DNA from 2 places in the Sporomusa sp. genome. Region 2 is predicted to be linked to the other one. Evidence: predicted binding sites of a transcription regulator. Region 2 holds the regulator's gene; the other holds the start of a gene.
The links. Region 2 encodes HrcA, which represses chaperone genes, less so after heat shock. Its sites were predicted from a motif close to TGTTAGCACTCNNNNNNNNNGAGTGCTAACA; they were not measured.
Positions count from the first base shown of each region.

Region 1: the regulator HrcA is predicted to act here: its motif matches at 5,270-5,300, upstream of htpG (molecular chaperone HtpG).

Region 1 covers NZ_JBYKYF010000063.1:868-11,381, reverse strand. The annotation lists gene AC29Z1_RS06200 (stalk domain-containing protein) at 1-219, shown strand, start outside; gene AC29Z1_RS06195 (phosphatase PAP2 family protein) at 482-1,267, opposite strand; gene AC29Z1_RS06190 (LysM peptidoglycan-binding domain-containing protein) at 1,524-1,817, shown strand; gene AC29Z1_RS06185 (hypothetical protein) at 2,172-2,354, shown strand; gene AC29Z1_RS06180 (hypothetical protein) at 2,402-2,572, opposite strand; gene htpG (molecular chaperone HtpG) at 3,284-5,242, opposite strand; gene AC29Z1_RS06170 (TerC family protein) at 5,809-6,504, shown strand; gene AC29Z1_RS06165 (hypothetical protein) at 6,576-6,734, opposite strand; gene AC29Z1_RS06160 (Ger(x)C family spore germination protein) at 6,742-7,983, opposite strand; gene AC29Z1_RS06155 (GerAB/ArcD/ProY family transporter) at 7,968-9,077, opposite strand; partial or broken gene AC29Z1_RS06150 (spore germination protein) at 9,074-10,514, opposite strand, start outside.
Region 2 covers NZ_JBYKYF010000024.1:2,376-17,904, forward strand. The annotation lists partial or broken gene AC29Z1_RS03060 (sodium:solute symporter family protein) at 1-344, opposite strand, end outside; gene AC29Z1_RS03065 (helix-hairpin-helix domain-containing protein) at 605-1,210, shown strand; gene AC29Z1_RS03070 (DNA internalization-related competence protein ComEC/Rec2) at 1,213-3,597, shown strand; gene holA (DNA polymerase III subunit delta) at 3,616-4,653, shown strand; gene rpsT (30S ribosomal protein S20) at 4,714-4,986, opposite strand; gene gpr (GPR endopeptidase) at 5,143-6,114, shown strand; gene spoIIP (stage II sporulation protein P) at 6,312-7,325, shown strand; gene AC29Z1_RS03095 (hypothetical protein) at 7,345-7,848, shown strand; gene lepA (translation elongation factor 4) at 7,934-9,730, shown strand; gene hemW (radical SAM family heme chaperone HemW) at 9,741-10,880, shown strand; gene hrcA (heat-inducible transcriptional repressor HrcA) at 10,991-12,022, shown strand; gene AC29Z1_RS03115 (TCP-1/cpn60 chaperonin family protein) at 12,037-13,620, shown strand; gene grpE (nucleotide exchange factor GrpE) at 13,640-14,248, shown strand; gene dnaK (molecular chaperone DnaK) at 14,283-15,529, shown strand, end outside.

The DNA.
Region 1 (10,514 bases), on a different contig from region 2:
CGTACTGCCCAAGGAAATGCCGATATCAGTGGTGATTATAATGTGTATAATAAAATTAAAACTGTTACTGTTGAGAATACCAAAATTCTCGTAAAAGGTAAAAATGACGGAATCCATCTTGCTATATGGACAAAAGAGGGAGTAAGTTTTTCCTTATCCTTTGACGAAGCCGTCAAGGAGGACGTACTGGCAATGATCATGAAAAGTTTTAAAGAATAGTATAATGGTGAAGGAAAACGAAGTATCTTTCTAAAAAGCTTAGAATCTAAGCACCGTCGATCCAGATATCCTTAGGCCAACATATGGCTAAAATCAAATAGTTACAGGCGTTTGCCAGTTGAAGGATTGCAAAAGTCATAGCCGAATTGTTCTACCAATGATTGCAAAGCGAAAGCCGTTACCGTTGAGTAAGTTTCAAGGTAACGGCTTTTTTTTGATGCTTACCATGATCCAGCTTGTCGCGCTTGGGTCTCTATTAATACTAAAATGATTTGGTTATAACTAGACCTCGTTGATCTGAATTTATATATGGATTTACCTGAAGTTTTTTAGAATCGTGCAATTTTTTTATCGTTTTTGCGGTATAATGGCCAATTAAAGCACCGGTCACAACATCTGAACCCCAATGTTTATTGTCATTAAGGCGTCCAAATGCTGTTAATGTGGCTAGTCCATAAGCGAAATAAGGAATTGCCTTATCTTCTTTGCCATATTCATCAGAAATAGCTGTTGCCAATGCAAAGGCAGCGGCTGTATGCGTAGATGGAAATGAGTGGTTTTTACCGTTTGGCCGATTTCTGTTTGTAGCTGCGCTGATGACTTCGGTAGAGAGTACAGCAATTCCCATACTCTCAAGTCCTGTAGCAGCAAATGAACGTTGTTTTTCATTTCCCCAAAAATATGTGCTTGTTAAATAAGCAGCACCTGCCACGGGGAATGCATTACCAATGTTTGCTGCGCGATTGGTACGTTTACTGCGCTTTTCTTGTGACCAATGTTGAATATGGTCATCATTTTTATATGTAAGATAAGTAAGGCCACTTAGTAATAAAAAGTTATTCCAATTTTTGTTATCCCAGTGCTTGGGGCTTATGAAGACTTCTTTCGTATCTTTTACTAGTTGTTGGGAAGATAGACGGATACTACTGGATTGCTCATTAGTAATTGGAATGGTGGCGGGAGGTTCGTCTTGGTTAGATTTGGCTGCAGCATTCATTGAAACCAATCCTAGTAATACGCATACAACCAAGATAACAAGTTTTTTCATTTACCAAAAACTCCTTTATGAATTTTTATTACATCTATTCGACGGATATGAAATAAATCCTTGGAGTTATAGTTTAGATGTTCAGGGTATAAGGAAATCATTCAGAATGTTGATTTTAATTTCGCCAAGCTGTGGTTGTTATATTTTTTAAATTTATCTCAGAGCTGTGATTCCCGGGACATGAAGTATAAATTTTGCTCATAAAATGTACAAATGGTCATCTAGTTTGACTAAGTCATTTGTGGAGGGTTATAAAATGAAACAATTGATAGTCATTGGATTGATAGCTGCAGCCATTGCTACTTGCGGAAATATGGAAGATACGAACCAGGGTGAGTTAAAATCTGAAGTGTATATTGTGAAAAGCGGAGACACCTTAGATCAAATCGCATATGAGTTTATGAAAAAATCTACAGTCCGTCGAGATGTAAGGGAGTTTAGAGAAGGAATTATTGAGCTCAACTGGGATACCGTATTTTATAATCGGCAGCCTTATGGGATGATTCAACCAGGAGACAGACTGATAATAAATTACTATGTCGGTAAATAAAAAAGACCATGCAAATGGCCTAATAAGAGTCTACGACAATATTTTTTAGCATCTATATGTCTTCAATGGGCTTTGTCAGACTTGGTTAACGCTGACCAGTTCAGTACCAAGCTAAAGATATAGTGCGGATCATGTCATTATACCCGCGCTAGTAAAAGCATAGCATTTTCATAATGAGCTGCATATCCTATTATAAATCATGCCGACAAGAGGGCCAAGCAGTTTAATGCCGAACGCAATCAGCTGGATAATTTGTTTAGGGTTTACTGAAGCATTTAAAACGGTGACCGCCGAGTACACAATCGTGCGAACCAGGGGTGATTGGCTAACATTTTGTGTAAGGAGGATATCAATATGCAGCATTTCGCCATTATCGACGCTGGTAAAGGATTTCACATTGTACCGCTGACAGCTGCCGCTATGGCCTATGTCGTCCAATGTCGGGGTAAGTTGATATACTCTCGACATAGTCTTGCTAAATCAGCAGCTAAACGGATGGAAGAGACACTGGAACGGCGTAAAAAACGACCATTTTAGTAGCCGGAAAGTTCCGGCTGAAGTGATGCTAGACAAGCTTTGTTTAATCATTTGTCCATATCTTCTAAGAATTCTTCAAATGCTTCCCGATGTTTATGTTCATTGGTCATAGCCTCGGAGATAATGGATTTTTTGATTTGCTCGCGTGATAACGCATTGTCACCAGCACTCATAGCATACTCACTTGCAAACGAATCCATTTGCGATTTTTTGTGCATGTTATCACCTCCTTACAATTAGTTTTCCCGTGGAATAAGGTGATAATGTAGCATTGAAAGTTAAAAAATATAACGGCGATGGTCCGGGTAATACGGCCAGCCGTGAAAACCCAGCATCCATCGCCAATCCGAAGGGGTAATTTACAAAGTTCTAAGGGACTGGTGCCTGTTTAGAAGCGTCTGTATATCTACCCCCGCAATATTATTATATTTTAAATGTTATGTTTAATCTAGAGGTGACTTTTGGGAAACCCATTTCGTTTCAAGTTGGCCACAGTATTGTACGTGGATTACAACAGTCAAATGGCCGACACAAGCGATAGGGTCGGCAGTAGTATGGTCGACAATGATATGGACGGCAATTAAACGGGATGCAGCACTGACGAGTGTCTTGCGGTTCGGCTGCTTCGAGTATCTCAGGATATTCTATACATAGCTCATTTCCTATATTATTCACAGCTATAAACCTCCATTTGTTGATACTACATAATATGCAACTTTAAAAAATTGGAGAATTTGAAACTTTTGATAACTATATACTCAACGCGATAATTTTATTTATGCGTGAAAGTATTGGAGTATTGTAATTGTAGGCAGCTATATATTTTTGTTATGAAAATGGTAAATATAAAACAAATGTAATATTAGACTTAGCAAAGTAAAGAAAAAACGCTCTGACCATATACATAATAGATCAGAGCGTTCTTGACATTATTTCCCGTTGCGGGCCATTAATGCAGCTACTTTATTGGCAAAGCTAATTGGGTCTTCAGGGATAATGCCTTCCATAAGCAATGCCTGACCATAGAGCAAATCGCAGTAATCTTTGAACTCTTGAGAGGCTGGAGCTGTTTCATGCAAATTTCTTAGGACGGCGAAGATTTCGTGTTCTGGATTGATTTCAAGAATACGGCTTGCTTTAAAGGATGTTCTGTTCATTTCGGCTAAAATTTGTTCCATAGATAAACTAATGCCGGTATCTCCGCTTACTAGACAAACAGCACTTGACTTGAGACGGCTACTGATTTTAACATCTGAAACTTTATCGGCTAGCTGGTCTTTTATTGCTTTAATTAAAGACTCGTTTTCTTTGGATTTTTCTTCTACAGCTTTTTTGGCATCGGAAGAATCAATATCCTCTAAGTTTAAATCACCGCGGCTTACTGATTGGAACTTTTTATCCTTATATTCAACCAATGCATCAATAGTAAATTCGTCAATTCGGTCGAAAAGATAGAGCACTTCAATACCTTTTTCTTTAAGAAGTTCCATTTGTGGCAGACGTTCTACGGCAGCACGATCCTTACCAGTAGCGTAATAAATGACTTTTTGTTTTTCAGGCATACGATTTATGTAATCTTGGAGTGTAGTAAGTTCTTCCGAATGGGAGGAGTAGAAAAGCAGTAAATCTTTTAGTTTGTCGCGGTTGCGATAGTCTGAATATACACCTGTCTTTATTGCTTTGCCAAATTCATTCCAGAATTTCCCATATTTGGGGCGATCTTTGGCGAGCATTGTTTCCAATGTTTTTAAAATGGTTTTTTCTAAATTTTTTCCGACTAGTTTTAATTGTTGGCTATGCTGAAGCAGTTCTCGAGAGATATTGAGGGAAAAGTCAGGAGAGTCAACAAGACCTTTGACAAAGCGCAAATAATCGGGGAGTAAATCTTGGCAATTATCCATGATAAATACATTTTTGGAGTAAAGTCTGATTCCGGTTTTGGTTTCACGCTGATAAAAGTCAAAAGGTGCACGGGCAGGAATGAAGAGCAAAGTAGTATATTCAACAGCACCTTCGACTTTTGAGTGAATGACCTCCAATGCGTCTTCCCAATCATGGAACATGTTTTTATATAATTGATTATATTCATCTTGAGAGATCTCATTTTTATTACGTGCCCACAACGGCGTCATTGAGTTAAGGGTGCGTACTTCTACCTTTTGGATAGGAGCAGCATCTTCAATGATTTTACCATCTGCGTCTTTGGGCTTTTCTTCTTTGATAAAATTCATTTTAATGGGATAGCGGATATAATCGGAATATTTTTTTACCAGGTTTTGGAGGACATAGCGATTTAAAAAGTTCTCTTCAGGATGCTCAGGCGAATAATATTCCGGTTTTAACGTTAAGATAATGGTAGTGCCGCGTGTTTCCTTGTCGCATTCTTCAATCGTGTAAGTACCATCACCAGTTGATTCCCATTTAACTCCTTTGGTTTGGCCAGGCGCACGGGTTAGTAGGGTTACTTTTTCAGCCACCATGAAAGCTGAGTAAAAACCGACACCGAATTGACCAATCAATTCAGTATTAGCACTTGAACCTGCTTCTTTTAATTTTTCAAGAAAGGATTTAGTACCTGACTTGGCGATGGTGCCAATGTTTTCAATGACTTCATCATACGTCATCCCCATGCCGTTATCAGAAATAGTCAGTGTATGAGTGGTTTCATCGGGAATGAGGAAAATTTCAAAATCAGTTTGGTCTTCCAGTAGGGCATGGTTGGTTAATGATTCAAACCGAATCTTGTCGATAGCGTCTGAGGCATTGGAGATAAGTTCCCGTAAAAAAATTTCCCGATTGGTATAAATAGAATGAACCATCAGATCCAGAAGTTGTTTAGTTTCTGCTTGAAATTCCCTTGTTTCCTTGGTAATTGCTTCTTGAACCATACAAACCTCCAAAGAATCGTGTACTATTACTAGCACTCTATGTTAGTGAGTGCTAAATACATCTAAATAATAACTAATTTACCAAGCAAAATCAATTGCTGCAATAAATAATTAGTCTAAAATCTTGCGTATAGCTATGCATTTCGTTTATATTACGCTAGTTATCTCGTTATTATGGTGATTATTGAGCTATAGGTCTTTGTGAAGGGTTGGGGTATTAATATATTAATAAATGGTACTATTTCGATATGATTGAATAAACACAAAACAATTTCTGATACCCCTTGACAATACTGGAGGTTATTAGCTATAATTCAATCAATTGAATATAGCTCTCATCGTAAGGGGAGTAACTCAAAGGATAATTGTCAACATACGGTGCCGTGAGGCATCTGGCATTATCGTTGGTAGTTTACCAATAGTGAGACCTTCGGTATGTATTTATTGCGTACTGAGGTCTCATTTTTTTGAAAGGAGGAGCTATCAAGAAAGCGAAAATAGCTTTTGATCGTGCATAGCTTGGTGTCCAGCAAGCACTACTAGTCAAGAATAAGGAGGAATTATTTGTGGAATTTTTCGGTACTATTGGACCTGAGTGGTTTATGGCTTTAGGGAGTATTCTGTTGGTTAACTTGGTATTAAGCGGTGATAATGCTGTTATTATTGCACTTGCTAGTAAAAATTTGCCGGCTGATCAAAGAAATAAAGCAATCATCTGGGGGAGTGTGGGTGCAGTTGTTTTAAGAATTGTTCTTACCTTTGTAGCAGCATATTTGTTAGATATTCCATATCTCCAATTTGTTGGCGGTTTGGCTTTACTATATATTGCTATTAGTCTCTTGAAAAAAGATGAGGGTGAAGAACAGGTAGGAGAAGCTAATTCCTACTTTGAAGCTGTTAAAATTATTTTGTTTGCCGACCTTATTATGAGTCTTGACAATGTTCTTGCTCTGGCTGCTATTGCTCAAACCGTTCCTTCCGGTAAATACGGCTTGATTACTGTAGGTCTTGCAACTAGCATTCCGCTAGTCGTGTTTGGCGCTCAACTCTTAATGAAACTTATGGATCGTTTTCCTATCATTATCTACATGGGAGCGGCTATACTTGGGTATGCAGCCGCCACCATGATTGTTTCTGATAGTGCTATCGGACAATATGTCAGCAATTATGCAATGCTCCTTAAAATTGTTTTGACAGCAGCCGTTGTAATTATTGGGTACATTAAGAGAAACAAAACCGATAACACTACTGCGGCTAGTTAACTTACAGCTGGTTTTTTAGCAGGATTAACTAATCGCCGTCGGTAAATTAGCCGGCGGCGATTGTTTTGTAATTATTCCATTATACGTACCAGCGGCAAAGCCAATGTAGCTAATACCAGTAACAAAATGCAGAGGGCACCCATCCGGTTGCCATGTTGCTTGAGCCACCAGGCATAGGTTAGAGCATGAAAGCCGATGACTGCACCAATGCCGAGATGTATGTAATCCATGCAGCTATCACTTCCTTATTGGCATAGTCTTAAACATTAGCCCGGTACGGCGTAATTTGGTATCCACTTTGACAGTTATCTTAGCCTGAGGATAGAGACTGTTCCAGTTAAGATCGTTGAACTCTGTATAATTTTTGGCTGCGGGCCGTAGATATTTACCAAAGTTAACGATATCTGTTTCAAGTTGTTGGGTTTTGGCCAACATATTTTCGATTTGTAAACAGATAGTTTTTGATATATGTTGTTCTAGCTCTTTTCTTAACTCGTCAGATTCATAGTTGATACCGCTAGGAATACTGACCAATTCAGCTTCCAGCATTGTTTCAATATGAATAATCGGCAATCCATCTACAAGGCTGACGGTAATTTTAGGCGCGCGACCTAATTCAAGCATAAGCTGAATATGGTTGCCTTCTGAATGCGGGTCAGATATTGTTAAATATCCTTCAGGTGCATTATTTAATAAGATAGACACCATCCGGGTTTCAGTATTTGTTAGCATACCTACCATTTTATCGCCTTTAAATAAAGCTGTGCCCATAATGGTAACAGGATTACCGCCTTCGCGGGCAATATCACCTGGCAAATAACCTGAGTCCCATTGGAAAGATTCTGGTTTGTTTGTCAGCCTGTTTGCGTCATCTTTGGGATTAATGCCGGCCAGAGCAGTATAAGGTGAACCGCTTGCATCTTTTAGTCTGACATAAAAACTATGAAGTTGACTGGGTAACGAATAGACGCTTTCAGGTCCGATAGCTAATAGGCTTTCTGACCAGCGTGATGGTAGCAATTCTAGTACCGGGTCATTTTGTTGGATAAACTCTTTGGCTGTTGTGTCTCTGACCACCAAAGTATATATGGAACCGCGATGTTCGCGGTAACGAGTCAGCGGCCCGATAATATCTGACACTCCTTTACGGGCCAACTCTTCGCTAACTACCCACAATTTAACATGGGAAAGATTGGGCGTACGGGAAATGACCGAGGTGAATAAATTATGAGCTTCAGCCACCGAAGCAGCGGTGATAGTGATTTTTTCAACTAATTTTTTACTATCTCCTTTCTCGGCGCCGCTCATGGCTCGGGGAATTGCAATTAAGTAGGTTGTGCTATACTGTTGATCGGGTGTTATATCAATGCCAATGCCCAGCACATAAGCCACTGAATTTGTCTCTCTAGCACCGTTACAGCCGGACAGAAGCAGGCCAAGGATGAAGAAAGCAGTTAAAAGACTTATCCTGAGGGACATGACGGAGACCTCCTTTTGCGTTTGTGCCAAAAGACTCCGAACAGTAAGGCAGTTGGCATTACATATAAGCCAGCATTAAACATAGTAATGACAAAGTAATAATCCCAGCGGATGACAGTAGCAATATCTGGCGGTATCATGGCCAATTGGGCAATAAGATAACACGAAAGGGGAATCAGCGGACGCATGGTTGGCAGTTGTAACACTCTAGTAATTAAATATAAAGCTATATAGATACTGACAGCAATACCCAAAATGCCGACAATAACCCATAATAGTATAAACAGCGATTCAATCCGCTGGATATAACGGCCTAAATATACCAGACGAGCCATCTCATAGAAGGGCAAGGTATTCTCAGGTGCGCCATTTACGCCAAATACCATGGTGAACACCATAATCGACAGGCTTTTTAAGATGATACTGCAGCTAATACCTAATATACTGGCCCAGGTAAAGGTTCTTATATCCTGCATGGCAGGTGCCACAACAATAAGGAGCAAGCCGCTGGTATTAAGGCCTGCACTTAAAATAGCGTGTTTACATGAAGGGACAATCCCATATCCAACCCAGGGCGACAATTGATAAATGTCATAAAAGGGAATTAATAATAATAAAACTGCTAGTAAGCCCAAAACACTGGGCGGTATTAATATAAATGTTGCTCGTGCGAGTACTTCCAGTCCAAACCAGGCAGCCAAGGCGATCATAAACGCATACCATCCCACAATGAAACTAAATTCGACATATGGTAATGCCGTAAGCAGAGTATTTTCGGCAAATTGCCTGATGAGGATAGCTGCATTGGAAAAAAAGATAACAATACCCAACAAATTAAAGAAAAAGGATCCTAGGCGACCTAAGAGCTGTTTACTAATGCTGGTAAAGTCACCCTGGACATTTTTCAATACATAACGCAGTATTAATACAGCTATGATGGAAGGAATGCCACTGAGAATATCTGTCCACCAGCCCGCACTGGCGGCTGCATCCACCATAAGGGCTGGTGTTGAGAGAAATACGCGTGGAAATAGAATAATAAACACCAGTGCCGTTCCTTCGGCCAAACCCATGCGTCCAGGTTGGAAGCTCATGGTTTGTCACCCTCTCCTGCAGGTTTTTCTTTCAACCATTTACGGCTGATGCGCGGCTGTCGCTGTCTGTCTTTTGTATTTAGTGCATCAGGACGATCTTCTTGACTATAAACAGGCCCGCGCACCACAACATCTAAATTTGCTTTCACTTTAGGGGCTACAGGTACCATATAAGGTACACCAAAGGATTTCATACTACACAACGTAAGTACTAAGAAGAGTAGCCCGGAAGCTACGCCAACAAGTCCCAATGTAGCAGCCAGCAACATTATGGCAAAGCGCAGTATACGAAAAGCTAAGGCCATCTGAAAGTCGGGTATAGCAAAAGAAGCCAAGCCGGTAAGGGCAATAATAATTACGACAATTGGACTGACAATATTGGCGGAAACGGCTGCCTGACCTAAAATGAGAGCGCCAACAATACCGATAGTGGAACCCAGAACACCGGGGACTCTCAGTCCGCCTTCCCGGATAAGCTCAAAAGACAACTCCATCAATAGCACTTCTAACAATGCCGGAAAGGGAACATGTTCTTTCGCGCCGGCAATGGCTAATACCAGCTCAGTAGGCAAAGCTTCCTGGTGAAAATAGTAAATGGCAAGATAGAAAGAAGGTAACAGTAAAGTAATAAAGGCTGCCAGTATCCGTAAGACTCGCAGACTGGTGCTGATAATGGGTTTAAAAGAAAAATCCTCGGCCGAATGAAAAAAGGTAAAGAAACTTACAGGTACAATGTGAGCAAAGGGCACGCCTTCCAGAATAAATGCTATGCGGCCTTCGCTCAGATGTACGGCTACCCGGTCAGGCCGTTCAGTAGACAACGCCTGTGGAAATAAACTATTTGGATGGTCCTCGATAAATTGCTGCAGGGAAGCGGTATCTGAAACAAAACTAGTAGAAATTCCTTCGATACGCCGCTTAAGCTCAGTTACCAATGTTGAATTAGCTACAGAGGCTAAATACATAATGGCGCATCTGTTGTTTGAGCGTTTGCCGACGGTTATGATTTCAGTAACCAGATCAGAGCTTTTTAAGGTGGCGCGAATAAGGCCTGTATTAATACGCAATCCTTCGCTAAAAGCTGCTTGTGAACCGCGAATAGTTTGTTCAGTTGAAGGCTTGGTGACGCTTCGCTGTGCTATGCCCTTAGTACTAATAATGGCGGCTTCTGGGACACCGTTAATAAACAGCGCTGTATCACCGCCATTGATGCCCTCCTCTACTGAATGGTAGTCAATTACTTTTTTAACTTGATTTGCAGGTAAACATTCATGCATAATTTGAGTAAGCAGGTTGTCAGATTTTCCTTCCACAATCCTGTCAGCCGTCAGAAACATGAGTGGCTCTAGTATGGATTCATTCATTGTTCTATTGTCTACCATCCCGTCGATGAATACCAGCATAGCTTTGACGGGGGGAGATAGAGCTATAGTTAAG
Region 2 (15,529 bases):
CCTTTTTTATCATAATAGCGTTCGAATAGCTCTGGAATCGTGGTACAGTTCATTTCGCGATATTTTCCGGCTGCCAATACTCCCATAATTAAGGCGCCTGCAGCCCAGGCTGCATTGTACCAGCCGGCAGCGATACCTGCGGAGAATGCATTTTCGGCTACTCCAACGGTAGAAGCAGCGCCAACTGCCAAACCAGTAACATTAGCGGCCACTAAAAGTGTATTCATCTGACGACCGCCAAATAAAAAGTTTACACTACCGCCAGCCGCTTTGCGCTTGGCATAGAGGCTGATAGCAAAGAGAAGAATGATATAAAGGACAACAATTAAAAATTGGATAGACATGAAAATTCCTACCTTTCTACATTACTACATCTACAATAAGCTATTGACCGGTTGTTACTACTCACCTTCTTTCAAGGCACCTACAATCCTGCCATCTTACAAAACCGGCTCAAAGCCGCTACCTACAATTCTATGGTAATCAACGAATAATTTAATGTCAATGGCGATATCTGTAAAACAATTACAAAAAATGAAATCTCTGCAGGATATTAGTTTAAGTTGTTGAAAATATATCCAAAAATAAAGTGGGGTATAAATGAATGGGAATTCTGCAGAGAAAGCTAATTATTGTTCTTATACTAGCGTGCGGGATATTGACCTATGGTTTTTACAGCTTTATTAAAAAGACATCTGAGGATCAGACTTTTAGTACCGTGACAGCACCACCAGGAAATTTAGCAAACGATATTGCTGGTAATAGTACAGATAATGACATTGTGGTATATGTCAGTGGTGGAGTAAGTAAACCCGGCGTATATAAACTTGCGAACGGCTGCCGCGTAGTTGATGTTGTAACCGCAGCAGGCGGGTTTTTGCCTGGGGCAGATGTGGCTAACATTAATCTTGCCATGTTACTTAAAGATGAGATGCACATTCACGTTCCTTATGCGGCAATACCTAGTAATACAAGTCCGCCTATTGCAGGCGGCGCTGTTAACAATACTCCTACCAGTGATAAGGTGAATATTAATACTGCTTCTAAAGAGGAGTTAGACAGATTGCCAGGCGTTGGCCCGGCATTAGCTGAACGTATTATTGAATATCGTACGGCTAATGAACCGTTTAGAGATATAGCTGATATTAAGAAAGTTCCAGGGATTGGGGAGTCTAAATATAATCAATTGAAAAACAAAATAACTCTATAATTATGATCCAGATAAACAATATTAGTGTAGCGGTTTGTACTGCTTTTGCTGCCGGTATTTGGCACGCTGGGCTATATAGTTGGCATGTTCCGACGCTGATGGTTATGGCTTTATGCTTGCTGTTTATAGCGTTATGGCGTGTTATTCATAATTATCAGCAAGTTATTTGGCCGATGATCAGTTTGTTTTTTGTTGCCGGATTGATTTATGCGCACCAAGACAGGATCGTGCCAGCCGACGATGTTAGTCACTATATCGGACAAACCGTTAAGATCACGGGAACTATCGATGCTATTCCTGAAGTAAACCAAACAGCTACAATGGGCAACCAAGTAAGCTATATCGTCAGAGTCGAAAATGTAGAAGCAAAGCAGGCAGGTCCAAGTATACCTGCCTTTGGAAAAGTTCGCGTACATGTACAATATAAAGACACAGCAAAGCCGGCAGCTTATGGTGATAAAATAACTGTTTATGGGAAATTGCGGGAGTTACATAGGTATAATAACCCGGGGCAAATTGACCATACCATCGCGCTTACGCGTGATGGGATTAAGGCGCGCATGTCAGTGCAAGAGCATAATGGTAAGGTGCTTGCAGCTCATAATGGCTATTCCTGGCGTGTCGCGCTGGCTGCCTGGCAAGCGGAAATGATTCGAGCATTGCAAAAAGTCATGCCGGTAAACGATGCCGCTATTTTAACCGCCGTACTGTTTGGTGGTTATCAAGGAATAAACAAGCAGGTGATTGCGGATTTCGCGGCAACTGGATTAATTCATATTTTATCCGTCTCAGGTGCTCATATCGCACTGGTAGCAGGCTTGATACGATGGCTAGGCAGTCAGCTTCGCTTAGGTACCTGGACAACTACGGTTGTAGCGATTGTGGCGATTGTGTTTTATGGCATAATAAGCGGGCTTACGCCGCCGGTAGTTCGTTCCATGATTATGGGGATCATTAGTTTGATTGCTGTGTTAGTTGAGCGTGCCAGTTACGCTCCAACGGCTTTATCTTTTACTGCACTAGGAATGCTTGTTTACCAGCCATTGTTGCTATATGATATTAGTTTTCAATTGTCCTTTACTGCTACAGCAGGCTTAGTATTTTTATATCGGCGAATATGGGAATATCTATCAAAATTACCGTCCTGGCTGGCTGGGCCGTTGGCGGTGACGTTAAGTGCCCAGCTTGGTGTGTTGCCGATAATTGCCTGGTATTTTAACAATGTTTCGCTCATTTCATTTGCTGCCAATATTCTTGTACTGCCCATTGTTGAAATCGTTATTATACTAGGGCTGGCAGGGATTATACTTTATGCATTGGTTCCGGCTGTTGGCAATATAGTGTTTGTTATCAGCAGTCTATTAATAGGTATGGTAGTATTGCTGACAGCTTTGTTGGCAGATGTGCCTTATAGTTCTGTTTATATACCGTCTGTAGGGGTAGTAGGAAGTTGTATTTACTATTTGCTGTTGGCTTGGCTTTTTGGCTGGCGTCCATTGTCTGTACCGGGTCCTGGACAGCTTGTACGGCAGTATCCAAGAAAATGCCTGATAGGCGCTTGTTTCATTATGCTCCTGGCGACTGTCTATATCTGGTATCCAAAACCCTTGGCCGTACACTTTATTGACGTAGGTCAAGGTGATGCCACTTTGATCATCACACCGCACGGTAAAGCTGTGGTGGTAGATACCGGTGGTAGTATCAGCGGCTCAAGTTTTGATGTTGGCGAAAGGGTGGTTGCTCCCTATCTCAAACATTATGGGGTAACAACGGTAGATTATTTAATCTTAACACATGGACATCAAGATCATGCTGGAGGAGCAGCAGGTGTTGCCGCCAATATTAGGGTCAATAACGTTATGTTGCCGCGCGAAGAATATTCGCAAGCTGTACAGGCACTTGTCCAAGCCAAGCAGGCGGTAGGCATTATTCCGACCTATACAGGTCAGACGTTTTTGCTGGATGGAGTGACTTTTCGCATCGACCATGCTGTTGGTGCAAATGAGTATAATAAAATGGTTTCTGGTAATGAAGTGTCCAGTGTAGTTAGGGTCAGTTATGGTCAGCATAGTTTTCTTATCACTGGTGATTTGGACGCAAACGGTGAGGAAATGCTGCTTACAAATACCGGCGTAAAGCCTTGTACAGTACTCAAAGTCGGACATCATGGCTCAAAGACATCTACTACAGTACCTTTTTTAGAAGCTGTTAATCCTGATTATGCCGTGATTTCCGTTGGTTATGCCAACCGGTTTGGGCATCCACACCCGGAAATAGTAAAACGGTTACTTGACAGGAATATTGTTATCTACCGTACAGACACCCATGGTGCTATAATATTTACGTCTGATGGCGAAACGATCGAAGTTGATACATATATAAAATAACAAATAAGCTGGTGAACTATGAACTATAAAGCCGTATATAACGCTATTAAGCAAAATAAGGTTGCACCTATTTATCTTTTGTATGGGGAAGAAACCTATTTTCTGCGGCAGATTGAGAAGGCTCTCATTAGCAGCGTAGTACCTCCGGAAGACAGGGATATGAACCTTATTGTTTTTGAAGCCGATCCCCCCATACTAGAACTGATCAATACAATTGAAACTATACCATTTTTAGGTGGAAAAAATTTAATTATTGTTCGCAACACTGGACTATTTAGTGCTGGGCGCAAGAATAACGATGAGGGACAGGAAAAGATAGATCCTGAATTACATCGATTAATTGATTTATTTAGTAATATGCCGACATATAGCCATCTTGTATTTTATTTAGCTGATAAGCCTGATAAACGACGCAAAATTTACAAAGCCGTAGAAAAAACTGGCGTGGTGTTTGAAGCATTACCAGTAAAGGGTAAAGACTTACGTGTTTGGCTGACAGAACGTTTGTCTGAACTGAATATAAAAATGACTACAGAAGCTGAGGAGCATCTTGTGGCCGCAGTCAGCATGATGCCGCAAGTTTCGCTTGATTTTATAAACAACGAGTTAGAAAAAGTAATATTATATGCGGCAGATAAAAACCTCATTACTCGACAGGATTTAGTGCAAATTTTATCATCAGTGCCTGAGGTATCTATCTTTACTATGGTGGAAGCCTTAAGTCAAAAAAAAACTTCCCAGGCTATTATGTTGTTGCGTGAACAATTGGCTGCCGGGGAACATCCAGTGAGGATATTAGCACTCTTAGCCCGTCAGGTAAGACAGCTATGGCAGGCCAAAGAACTTACTCATAAAGGGTATAGTAGCCGCGAGGTAGCAGACTATTTTAAGGTACCTAACTTTATTGGCGAAAAACTAGTAAAGCAAAGCCGGGGTTTTACTGATAAAAAACTACGAGAGGCTATGCTTGGTTTGGCGGCAGCAGATCAGGACTTGAAGTCAAGCCGATCTGGGCCGGTAGTTTTGGAAAAAATAATTATTGAATTATGCGAATAAAGGATAAAAGAAGAAAACCCTATCCATTTTTTAGTGGACAGGGTTTCAATTTTATTGAGGTTATTGTGCTTGTTGAATTGCGTTAGCTTTACGAGCTAAACGGGATTTTTTACGAGCTGCGGCATTTTTATGAATAACGCCTTTGGCGGCTGCTTTGTCAATAACGCTGGCAGCAATAGCGAGGAGGTTCTTGGCCTCATCTGCTTTACCGGCACGTGCAGCTTCTTCTACCTTACGGATTGAAGTCTTAATTGCTGATCTTACCGAAAAATTGCGGGCACGCCGTTCTGCGTCAGTTTTTACGCTACGCTCAGATGATTTAATATTTGGCAAGTAGTTCACCTCCTATCTTATGTATACGTTACTGAACTATTTTAGCATGCCTAACAGGAAAAAGCAAGCAATAAAGTAAAAGCAATTGGGTTTGCATAGCCAACTTTTTTTTAGGATAAGATAGGTCTGAACAATATTTAGGAAGGGGAATAATTCGTGGATCAAGTTTGTAATGCTGTACGAACCGATTTAGCCTTAGAGGCGAGGGAAATGCTGACCAGACATGTACGAGAAGACATTCCCGGTGTAATCGTTGAAACCAGTGAAGATGAGGATGTCCTTATCACGCGTGTAAATATAACTACGCCTGAGGCTGAACGAATGATGGGAAAGGCTGTGGGACGCTATATTACCATTGAGGCACCAGGCTTACGCTATAAAAATACTCCCTTGCAAGAGAAAGTTATGAACTTCCTTGCTGCTGAATTGGCAGGACTGGTTAATTTGCCTCGTAATGCAACTGTTCTTGTTGTCGGTCTAGGCAATTGGAATGTTACACCAGATGCATTGGGGCCAAGAGCTACACAAAAGATTGTTGTTACCCGGCATTTGCAGGAGATGTTATCACCAGAACTAAAAGGAGGAGTACGCTCAGTATGTGCAATTTCTCCTGGAGTGCTAGGGGTTACGGGTATGGAAACGGCTGAAATTATCCATGGAATTGTGAGCAATGTCAAACCTAATTTGGTAATCGCTATTGATGCTTTGGCCGCAGCTTCCAGTCAACGGGTAATCACGACTGTCCAATTAGCCAATACAGGTATTCATCCAGGTTCCGGTGTAGGCAATAAGCGTTTTGGGATTACACAAGCCTCTTTAGGAGTGCCTGTCGTGGCCATTGGCGTACCAACCGTTGTGCATGCTTCAACCATTGCCATGGATACCATTAACACACTGCAAGAACATGCGGCTTTTAGCCGGTATTTTAAGAGTATGTCCAATTTGTCTGACCAGGACAGGCAGACGATTGTACGTCAGGTAATGCCTGAAATGTTGGGAGATCTTATGGTAACGCCTAAAGAAGTGGATAGGCTCATCGAAGATATAGCAGCCGTTGTGGCTGGTGGCATTAATCAGGCAATGCATCCTAACATTGATTATGAGAATATTCACATGTATTTACATTGATAACTAGTCCGCTAATAATTGTAATATCGATCTACTGCCAGGCATATACATTGTATGTAAACAAAAATAGCAAAGACTGATGTGGGAGTCTGGCGGAGGCGATAATGCTTACAAGAAAAGAGCGGAAACAAAGAAGTAAAAACAGACTTTGGTATATTTCTCTGAAAGTTTACCTTACTTCAAAAATTTCTAACATAATGTTAATTGTAGTGATGGTAGTGATCGCATGCGGATTATTTTTTAGTACATATCGTAACCTGACTAACAGTGCAGTGCCAGTCAGCGGCGGATTCGTTTATTACGGACAATATCTGCCTTCTTTGTGGCCCAAAGGGAAGGACGTGCTCTTTTTAGGTATTCCCGGTTTTTCGCAGACAGTTCAGCCACAAAGTATAGTTAAAATAACACCAACACCTAATCAAGAAAGCTTTGCTAATAAAATAATGCGGGTATTCTCTGGCGTTGATTTCAGAGATTTACGCACACTGCTTACGCAAGAAATTCCTTTTATGCTGGCGTTTAAAAAATCAGCATCGCCTGTTGTCAGTGCAGCAACATTACCGAACTTTCCTGAATTTGATCGGAGAAGTATAGTAAATACTGATAAACCACTTGTCGGGATTTACCATACCCATACTGCGGAGGCCTTTATTCCCAATTCAGGAGTGACGCACCGACCTGGTGGTCAGCATGGTGAAATCGTAGAAGTTGGAGCAGCATTAGCTAGGCAGTTAGAAAAAAATGGAGTAAAGGCCATTCACAATACCACGATTCACGACTACCCCAGTTTTATGAAAGCCTATGGACCTTCGGAAATTACTGCCCGAAAAATGCTTGCCGATAATCCGACAATCCAAATGATTTTTGATATTCACCGTGATGCCGATAAACGGGAAAATGTAACTTTGATGGTTAACGATGTCCCAATGGCCAAAATTACTATTGTTGTAGCAACCGGACAACAGGATTTGCCTCAACCGCATTGGCAGCAGAATCATGCGTTTGCAAAGTTAATTGACGCTAAGCTAAATGCAAAAATGCCGGGGTTATGTCGCGGTATTCAATTGGTGGAATGGCGCTATAATCAGCATCTTCATCCTCGGGCACTGTTAATAGAAGTGGGTTCGCAGGAAAGCAGCAAAGAAGAAGCCATTCGTAGCATAGAAATATTTGGAGATTTACTCGCGGAAATACTTGCTGAGAGTCGTTAGCGAGCGAAGGAGGGGGCACGTGTTTGAACGCGTGGCGTCACATGACGTAGGAATTATTGTTCGAGGAATTTTTATATTATTGGTAATTGTTATCATTGGTGTCGGGTTGGCAGAACACCAATTGGCCACGCTTACCCAACGGCAAGAAGAAGAACGCTTCTTTTATATCGGTTCTAACCGGGAAGATGGATATTCTGCTTACGTTTTTGGTTATGGTTTACCATTGGGAATAGTAGATTCAATCGCACATATTGTCCGGACAGATACCAGTATTATAGTACAAATTGCAAACCACTATATTACCATTCCGACTACCAGAGAAACATTAAACAGATCACGTGTATGGTATTGGTTTGATGTGTGGTACCGACAGTTTGTGACAGAAGCGTTTACGGCAAAGCAGCAGGTGCTTGAATACTGGACCTGCATAAAATCTTATATTGAACCTATTTTCAAAACACTAAAAGTTGAGGCGCAAGCGATGGTAACGCAGGTTAAGCAATATATTCGCGAATATAGGTAGTGCTTGCAGTTCATGGGCAGCTAATGGTATAATTTAGTGTAATGTGTAAAAAACCTTATTTATACCAGGGAGGAGCCCCAATTTGATGGATACATCACATATTCGCAATTTTTCTATTATCGCCCACATCGACCATGGCAAGTCGACGCTTGCAGACCGGTTGTTGGAATATACTGGTGCTCTCTCTGCCCGCGAGATGGAAGATCAGGTTTTGGACCAGATGGCACTTGAGCGTGAGCGCGGTATTACTATTAAAGCTCAAGCTGTTCGCTTGTCATATACTGCAAAAAATGGCGAAACGTATATGCTCAACCTTATTGATACTCCAGGACATGTTGATTTTACGTATGAAGTCTCCCGTAGCTTGGCTGCTTGTGAGGGAGCTCTCTTAGTCGTAGACGCTGCTCAGGGGATTGAAGCTCAAACGCTGGCTAATGTATATTTAGCATTAGAACATGATTTAGAGATTATTCCAGTAATCAATAAAATTGACTTGCCGAGTGCTGAGCCGGAACGGGTTAAGCAAGAAATTGAGGACGTTATTGGCTTAGACACTTCAGAGGCTGTTTTAGCAAGTGCCAAGACGGGAATAGGCATTGAAGAAATTCTTGAGGCTATTGTTAAAAAAATTCCTCCTCCGAAAGGTAATTATGAAGAACCTTTGAGTGCACTTATTTTCGACTCACATTTTGATCCCTATAAAGGCGTAATTGCGTATATCAGGGTTATGAATGGCTACATCAAACCTGGTATGAAAATCAAAATGATGGCAACAAATAAGGTTTTTGAAGTAACCGAAGTAGGCATATTTAAACCCTACCTTACCAATGTTAGCGAGTTAGGTCCAGGACAAGTTGGTTTTGTTGCTGCCAGTATCAAAAATGTAAAAGATACGCGGGTAGGTGACACCATTACCAGTGCGGAGCGGCCGGTGGCTGAACCGTTGCCAGGGTACCGTAAAATTACTCCGATGGTGTATTGTGGTTTATATCCTGTAGATAGTTCTGATTATGATAATTTGCGTGATGCTCTGGAAAAACTTCAACTAAATGATGCTTCACTGGTATTTGAACCTGAGACTTCTATCGCGCTTGGTTTTGGATTTCGTTGCGGCTTTCTGGGGCTTCTGCATATGGATGTTATTCAAGAGCGCCTGGAACGTGAGTATAACTTGACGCTGATTACTACCGCACCGAGTGTAATTTACCGAGTGTATAAAACAAACGGCGAAGTTATCGATATTGAAAATCCGTCTAAATTGCCACCAACACAGGAGATCGACCACGTAGAAGAACCATATGTAAAAGCCACGGTTATGGTTCCAAACGAGTTTGTGGGCGCTGTCATGGAATTGTCGCAAGATAAACGTGGCGAGTTCAAGGACATGAAATATCTGGATACTACCCGGGTAATGCTGACATATCATTTACCTTTAAGCGAGATTATATATGATTACTTTGATAAGTTGAAGTCTTCGACCCGCGGCTATGCTTCGCTTGATTATGAATTGTTAGGCTACAAGACATCAGATTTAGTAAAATTGGATATTTTACTAAATGGTGACCCAGTTGACGCCTTAAGTGTAATTGTTCAACGGGACAGAGCAACCCAGCGGGGGCGGCAACTTGCAGAAAAACTCAAAGGGATTATACCCCGCCAAATGTTTGAGGTACCTATCCAAGCCGCTATTGGTAGCAAAATTATAGCGCGGGAAACTGTACGTGCTTTGCGAAAAGATGTACTTGCAAAATGTTATGGTGGCGATATCACTCGTAAACGCAAATTGCTGGAAAAACAAAAAGAGGGTAAAAAGCGGATGAAACAGGTGGGCAGTGTTGAAGTACCGCAAGAAGCATTTATGGCCATTTTGAAAATGGATTAATGCAGCGACTATGGATAAACTTGGCCTATATGTTCACATCCCCTTTTGTCGGAAGAAATGCTTGTATTGCGATTTTTCTTCCTATTCGGGAGCAGAACATCTATTTAACGCCTACACTACCGCCTTGTGTCAGCAAATTGTTGACCAGGGCGGTAAACTATCTAAACCGCTTGTTGATACAATATACATTGGCGGCGGTACGCCCAGTGTTCTGCCAGTTCATTTGCTGGAACAGATACTATCCAGTATATATGATAGTTTTACCATCGAAGTCAACGCTGAAATCAGCATGGAAGTAAACCCAGGCACAGTAACGCGAAAGCAACTAGCTATGTTAAAAGCTGCCGGGATCAATCGACTGAGTTTTGGTGTTCAGTCTTTTGATAATGCTTTACTGGCCAATTTGGGACGTATCCATCAAACGAGTGATAGTGTAACCGTTTTAGAATATGCACAAGACGTTGGGTTCCATAATATAAGTATTGATTTAATGTATGGTTTACCAGGTCAAACGGTAGATGGCTTTGCCTGGGAACTTGAGCAAGCGGTAACGTTACATACTACTCATATTTCGGTATATGGGTTGAAACTGGAAGAAGGGACCCCGTTAGCAGAGGCCTACGAAAAAGGACTTGTTGCGTTACCGGATGAAGCGGATGAAGAAGCCATGTACGAGATGATGGCGCATTTTTTACCAAGTCAAGGCTTAGAACGTTATGAAATCTCAAATTTTGCCCGTCCTGGTTTTGCCTGTCGACATAATTTGAAATATTGGCATTACCAGCCCTATCTAGGTCTTGGAGCTGCAGCTCACTCCTTTTTACATGGGCAACGAATGAGTGCGGTAACAGGAATTGAAGAATATATCCGGGCGATAGCAGCAGGAGATTCTCCAATTGCTGTGGAGGATGTGCTGACCCAGGACGAATCTATGGCTGAATTTGTTTTTTTGGCATTACGCACTACTCAAGGAATGCGGTTAAGTGATTTTAAACAAGTTTTTAATGTCGATTTCTTCAGCTTATTTGGTGAAAATATTGCAAGGCTTCAACAGCAAGGATTGGTATTATCTGATGATGAGCGGATTTGGCTTACCGATAAAGGGATGAAGTTCGGCAATATTGTCTTTCAAAGTTTTTTGCCAGATTAGCTGATAGAGATAAGCCATACTATCTTGACATTACACCCAATGAGTGGTATTTTTTTAGTAGGCGTTAGCACTCGACTAATATGAGTGCTAACAACAGGGAGGCGGAGTCAATGTTAGATGAGAGGAAGCGACGAATTCTTCATGCTATTATTGATGATTACATTTCCACCGCCGAACCGGTAGGATCGCGGACGATTGCCCGAAAATATAATTTGGGAGTAAGTTCGGCTACTATCCGTAATGAGATGGCGGATTTGGAGATGTTAGGCTATCTTGAACAACCACATGCTTCATCAGGTAGAATACCATCAGTCAAAGGCTACCGCTTTTATGTTGATTGTTTACTAGCCCCACCCCAAATTTCTGAAAAAGATGTTCAGATCATCGACAATTGGTATAAGACTAAAGCACGGCGGATGGAAGAAGTATTTCAGGAAACGGTTAAGATTCTTTCCCGCTTAACTAGCAATGTTTCCATGGTACTGGCACCGCAAGTTTCACAATGTACTTTTAAATACCTTCAGTTTTTACCGCTTGATGAACGTCGCTCTGTTGTAGTTATCATCACCGATACCGGATTGATAGAAAATAAAATCATTGAAATCCCTGAAGGCCTTACTCTTGACGATTTGACCCGTATGGCTACTGCCATAAACTCCCATTTGGGAGGCTTGGCGATTGAGCGTATTACTCCAGATAAACTAAAAAATATTCAAAAAGATATTTTACCTGACCCGCGGCTATACGAAAGAGCTGTTAATTTAATAAAACAGGTACTTACTGTCGATAAAAAGGAAAAAGTTTATCTTGGTGGTACGACGCAAATGCTAAGTCAACCTGAATTCAGGGATGTTGATAAAGTCAAGGGGCTTTTAACCATGTTGGAAGAAGATCGCTTACTTTGCGATATTCTTCATATGACCGATAGTGATGGCGTGGTTGTTACCATTGGTAAAGAAAATAAATACACAGGTATTCATGACTGTAGTGTTGTTCAAGCTACCTATCGTATTGATGGGCAAGTGGTAGGAACGGTTGCTGTTCTTGGCCCTACCCGGATGGAATATGGTAAAACTATGTCTGTACTTAAATTTATGCAGCGCCATTTAGGCGAAATTCTAAAAAAGTATAAAATGGTATAGGTGGGAGGAAATTCATGAATTTAAAACAGGCTGGCAGTGGCGCTGATGTGGATGAACGCTTAGCTGCGCTGCTAACTAACGCCAATGCTGTGCGGGCAATTACGGCAGCCGTTGAGGGAACAATCGGCCCTAAAGGACTAGATACTTTACTGGTTGACCGTTTTGGTGAAGTAATTATTACCAATGACGGTGTTACCATCTTAGATAAGATGGATGTCAATCATCCGGCAGCAAAAATGCTTATAAATACTGCTAAAGCCCAGCAAGCCGAGGTAGGAGATGGTACGACTACCACTACCATTATGGCTGGTAGTTTAGTTGCCGAAGGCGTAAATCAGGTTATGCGCGGTGTACCTGTTGCCAGGGTCATTGAAGGAATTAAGTACGGTGTTGCCAAAGCCATGGACAGCATAAAGGAACGTACCCGTACCATTACTGACGTAAATGACCCAATGCTTCGCAATATCGCGATGATTGCCGGACGGGAACATGAAGACATTGCCGATCTGGTGGTAGAAGCGGCGAAATTAATTGGCGTAGAAAAACTTAACGAAGCTAATTTTAAACTCGCCGATATCATAACGGCAGAAGCCGGTGCTAGCAATGAAGTATTTTTAGGTGTTATTGTCGACCAGGAACGGATGACACAAGAAATGCCGGATGAAATACTTAATGCCAAAATACTTCTTATTGATGATGCACTTGAACCAGAAGAAATTAAGGATGAGGCCCTAAGTACAGAAGCCGGTTTTAAACGTTCTATCGCTCTGCAGGAAGAGTTTAAAGCCAATCTGCATAAAATCGTTAATTTGGGCGTAAATGTAGTTATGGTTGACCGCGGCGTACATAGTGCTGCCGAAGAAATTCTCACCGATGCCAATATTATGGTCATTCAAAGGGTGTCTTCCAAAGATTTGCGCCGAGTAGCTGACCATACAGGAGCACGGATGATAAAACGCACCGGGCTGAAAAAAGAACAAGCTGATATTGAAAAATACTTAGGGACTGCGCAAAGGGTATATCAGGATGAAAAACTGGAACAAGTACGGGTTATTGGCGGCAGTGGCAAGCCAATGGCGAGTATTCTGGTGGGTGCAGCTACCGAAGAGGTTGTAGGGGAACGCGAACGCATTGCCAAAGATGCTGCGTCCAGTGTGCAGGCAGCAGTGAAGGGCGGCTATGTGCCGGGCGGTGGTTCGATTGAAATCGCTATTGCCCGACAAATTAGTAAATATCGCGATAACCTTAAAGGTATGGCTGCATATGGTCTGGATTGTGTAGTTAACGCCCTTAAGCAACCTTTGTCACAAATTGTGGAAAATGCCGGATTTAATCCTCTCGAAAAAGTTGAGAATATTATTGCTGCGCAGACTACTCAGAACAGCGATTCTTTAGGTATGGATTGTGATAGCGGTGAAGTGGCTGATATGTTGGAACGCGGTGTTGTGGATCCGGTTCCAGTAAAACTTCATGCAATAAGAGCAGCCGGTGAAGTAGCTGTGGCTATTTTACGAATTGACACCATAATTAAGAAAAAAGAAGAGGGTGCTAATGCCCAGAAGACAGGTAGTGCAGATAGTGGCATGCCTGACTTCTAACTAAGTGGAGGTGGAGTTCGTGGCAGAACAAGAACAAAAGCAGTCTGAAACAGGCCAAGATAATTCAAGCCAAGACAACTTACATCAAGATAATCAACAACATGACAGTCAAACTACCGAAACATCATCAGAGGATAGCGGTCAAATATGTTTTCAGCCTGATGACGTAAATAAATTTATAACAGCATTGGAAGAAAAAAGCCGTCTGCTTGATGAGATGACTGATCGATATAAACGGTTACAAGCCGATTTTGATAATTTCCGGCGCAGAACTCGTCAGGAAAAAGAAGAATTGTCAGCGATAGTTACAGAGCGTATCGTATGCCAACTCTTGCCAATAGTCGATAATTTTGAGCGGGCAACTGCCAGTACGGCAACTACTGATATAACTGCCCTGACTACTGGTATAGAAATGATTTTCCGCCAGCTCACGAATACCCTTTCACAATTAGGGGTAGAACCGATTAGTGCGGTAGGAAATCAATTTGATCCTACTCAGCATGAGGCTGTAATGCGTATAGAGGATAGCAGTCAACCAGATGGAATGATTGTTGAAGAATTCCAAAAAGGATACAAAGTCAATGGGCGGGTAGTCCGACCCAGTATGGTAAAAGTAGTAGGGAATTAGTTGTAGGAAAGTTTGCTTAAGGAGGAAATAAACAATGGCAAAAGTAATTGGTATTGACCTTGGTACTACAAACTCCTGTGTAGCTGTAATGGAAGGCGGCGAACCAGTAGTTATTCCTAACCAAGAAGGCAGTCGTATTACACCTTCGGTAGTCGGTTTTTCAAAAACTGGTGAACGTCTTGTTGGACAAATTGCAAAACGTCAAGCGGTTTCCAACCCAGAAGGTACTGTTATTTCGATCAAGCGTCACATGGGGACATCCTATAAAGTGAAAATTAATGACAAAGACTATACTCCTCAAGAAATTTCAGCCATGATTCTGCAAAAACTCAAAGCAGATGCTGAAGCCTATCTTGGAGAAAAAGTGACCCAGGCGGTTATTACTGTTCCTGCATACTTTACTGACAGCCAACGTCAAGCAACTAAAGACGCTGGTGCTATTGCCGGTCTTGAAGTGCTCCGTATCATCAATGAACCTACGGCTGCTGCCCTGGCTTATGGTATGGATAAAGGTGGCGACCATACAATCTTAGTATACGACTTGGGCGGTGGTACGTTTGACGTTTCCATCTTAGAACTGGGCGACGGTGTTTTCGAAGTTAAAGCCACCAGCGGTAATAACCGACTTGGCGGTGATGACTTTGATGAGCGCATCATACAATGGTTGATAGGTGAATTCAAAAAAGAGCAAGGTATTGATCTGTCCAATGACCGGATGGCTATGCAACGTTTGAAAGAGGCAGCGGAAAAAGCAAAAATTGAATTGTCAGGCGTTCTTACTACCAATATCAACCTGCCATTCATTACTGCCGACCAAACTGGCCCGAAACATCTTGATGTTACTCTTACACGGGCAAAATTTGAAGAGTTGACGGCTGATTTAGTGGAAGCAACTATGGGACCAACCCGTCAGGCATTAAGTGATGCCGGATTGACACCTAAAGATATCGATAAAGTTATTCTTGTTGGCGGCTCTACACGGATTCCAGCAGTTCAAGAAGCTATCAAGAAATTCCTAGGCAAAGAGCCGCATAAAGGTATTAACCCTGATGAGTGTGTAGCCATTGGCGCAGCCATTCAGGCCGGAGTCCTTGTTGGTGATGTAAAAGACGTGTTGTTACTCGATGTTACACCACTGTCTTTGGGTATCGAAACTTTAGGTGGGGTATTTACCAAAATTATTGAGCGTAATACAACCATTCCGACTTCTAAAAGCCAGATATTCTCAACTGCAGCCGATAATCAACCATCTGTCGATATTCATGTATTACAGGGCGAGCG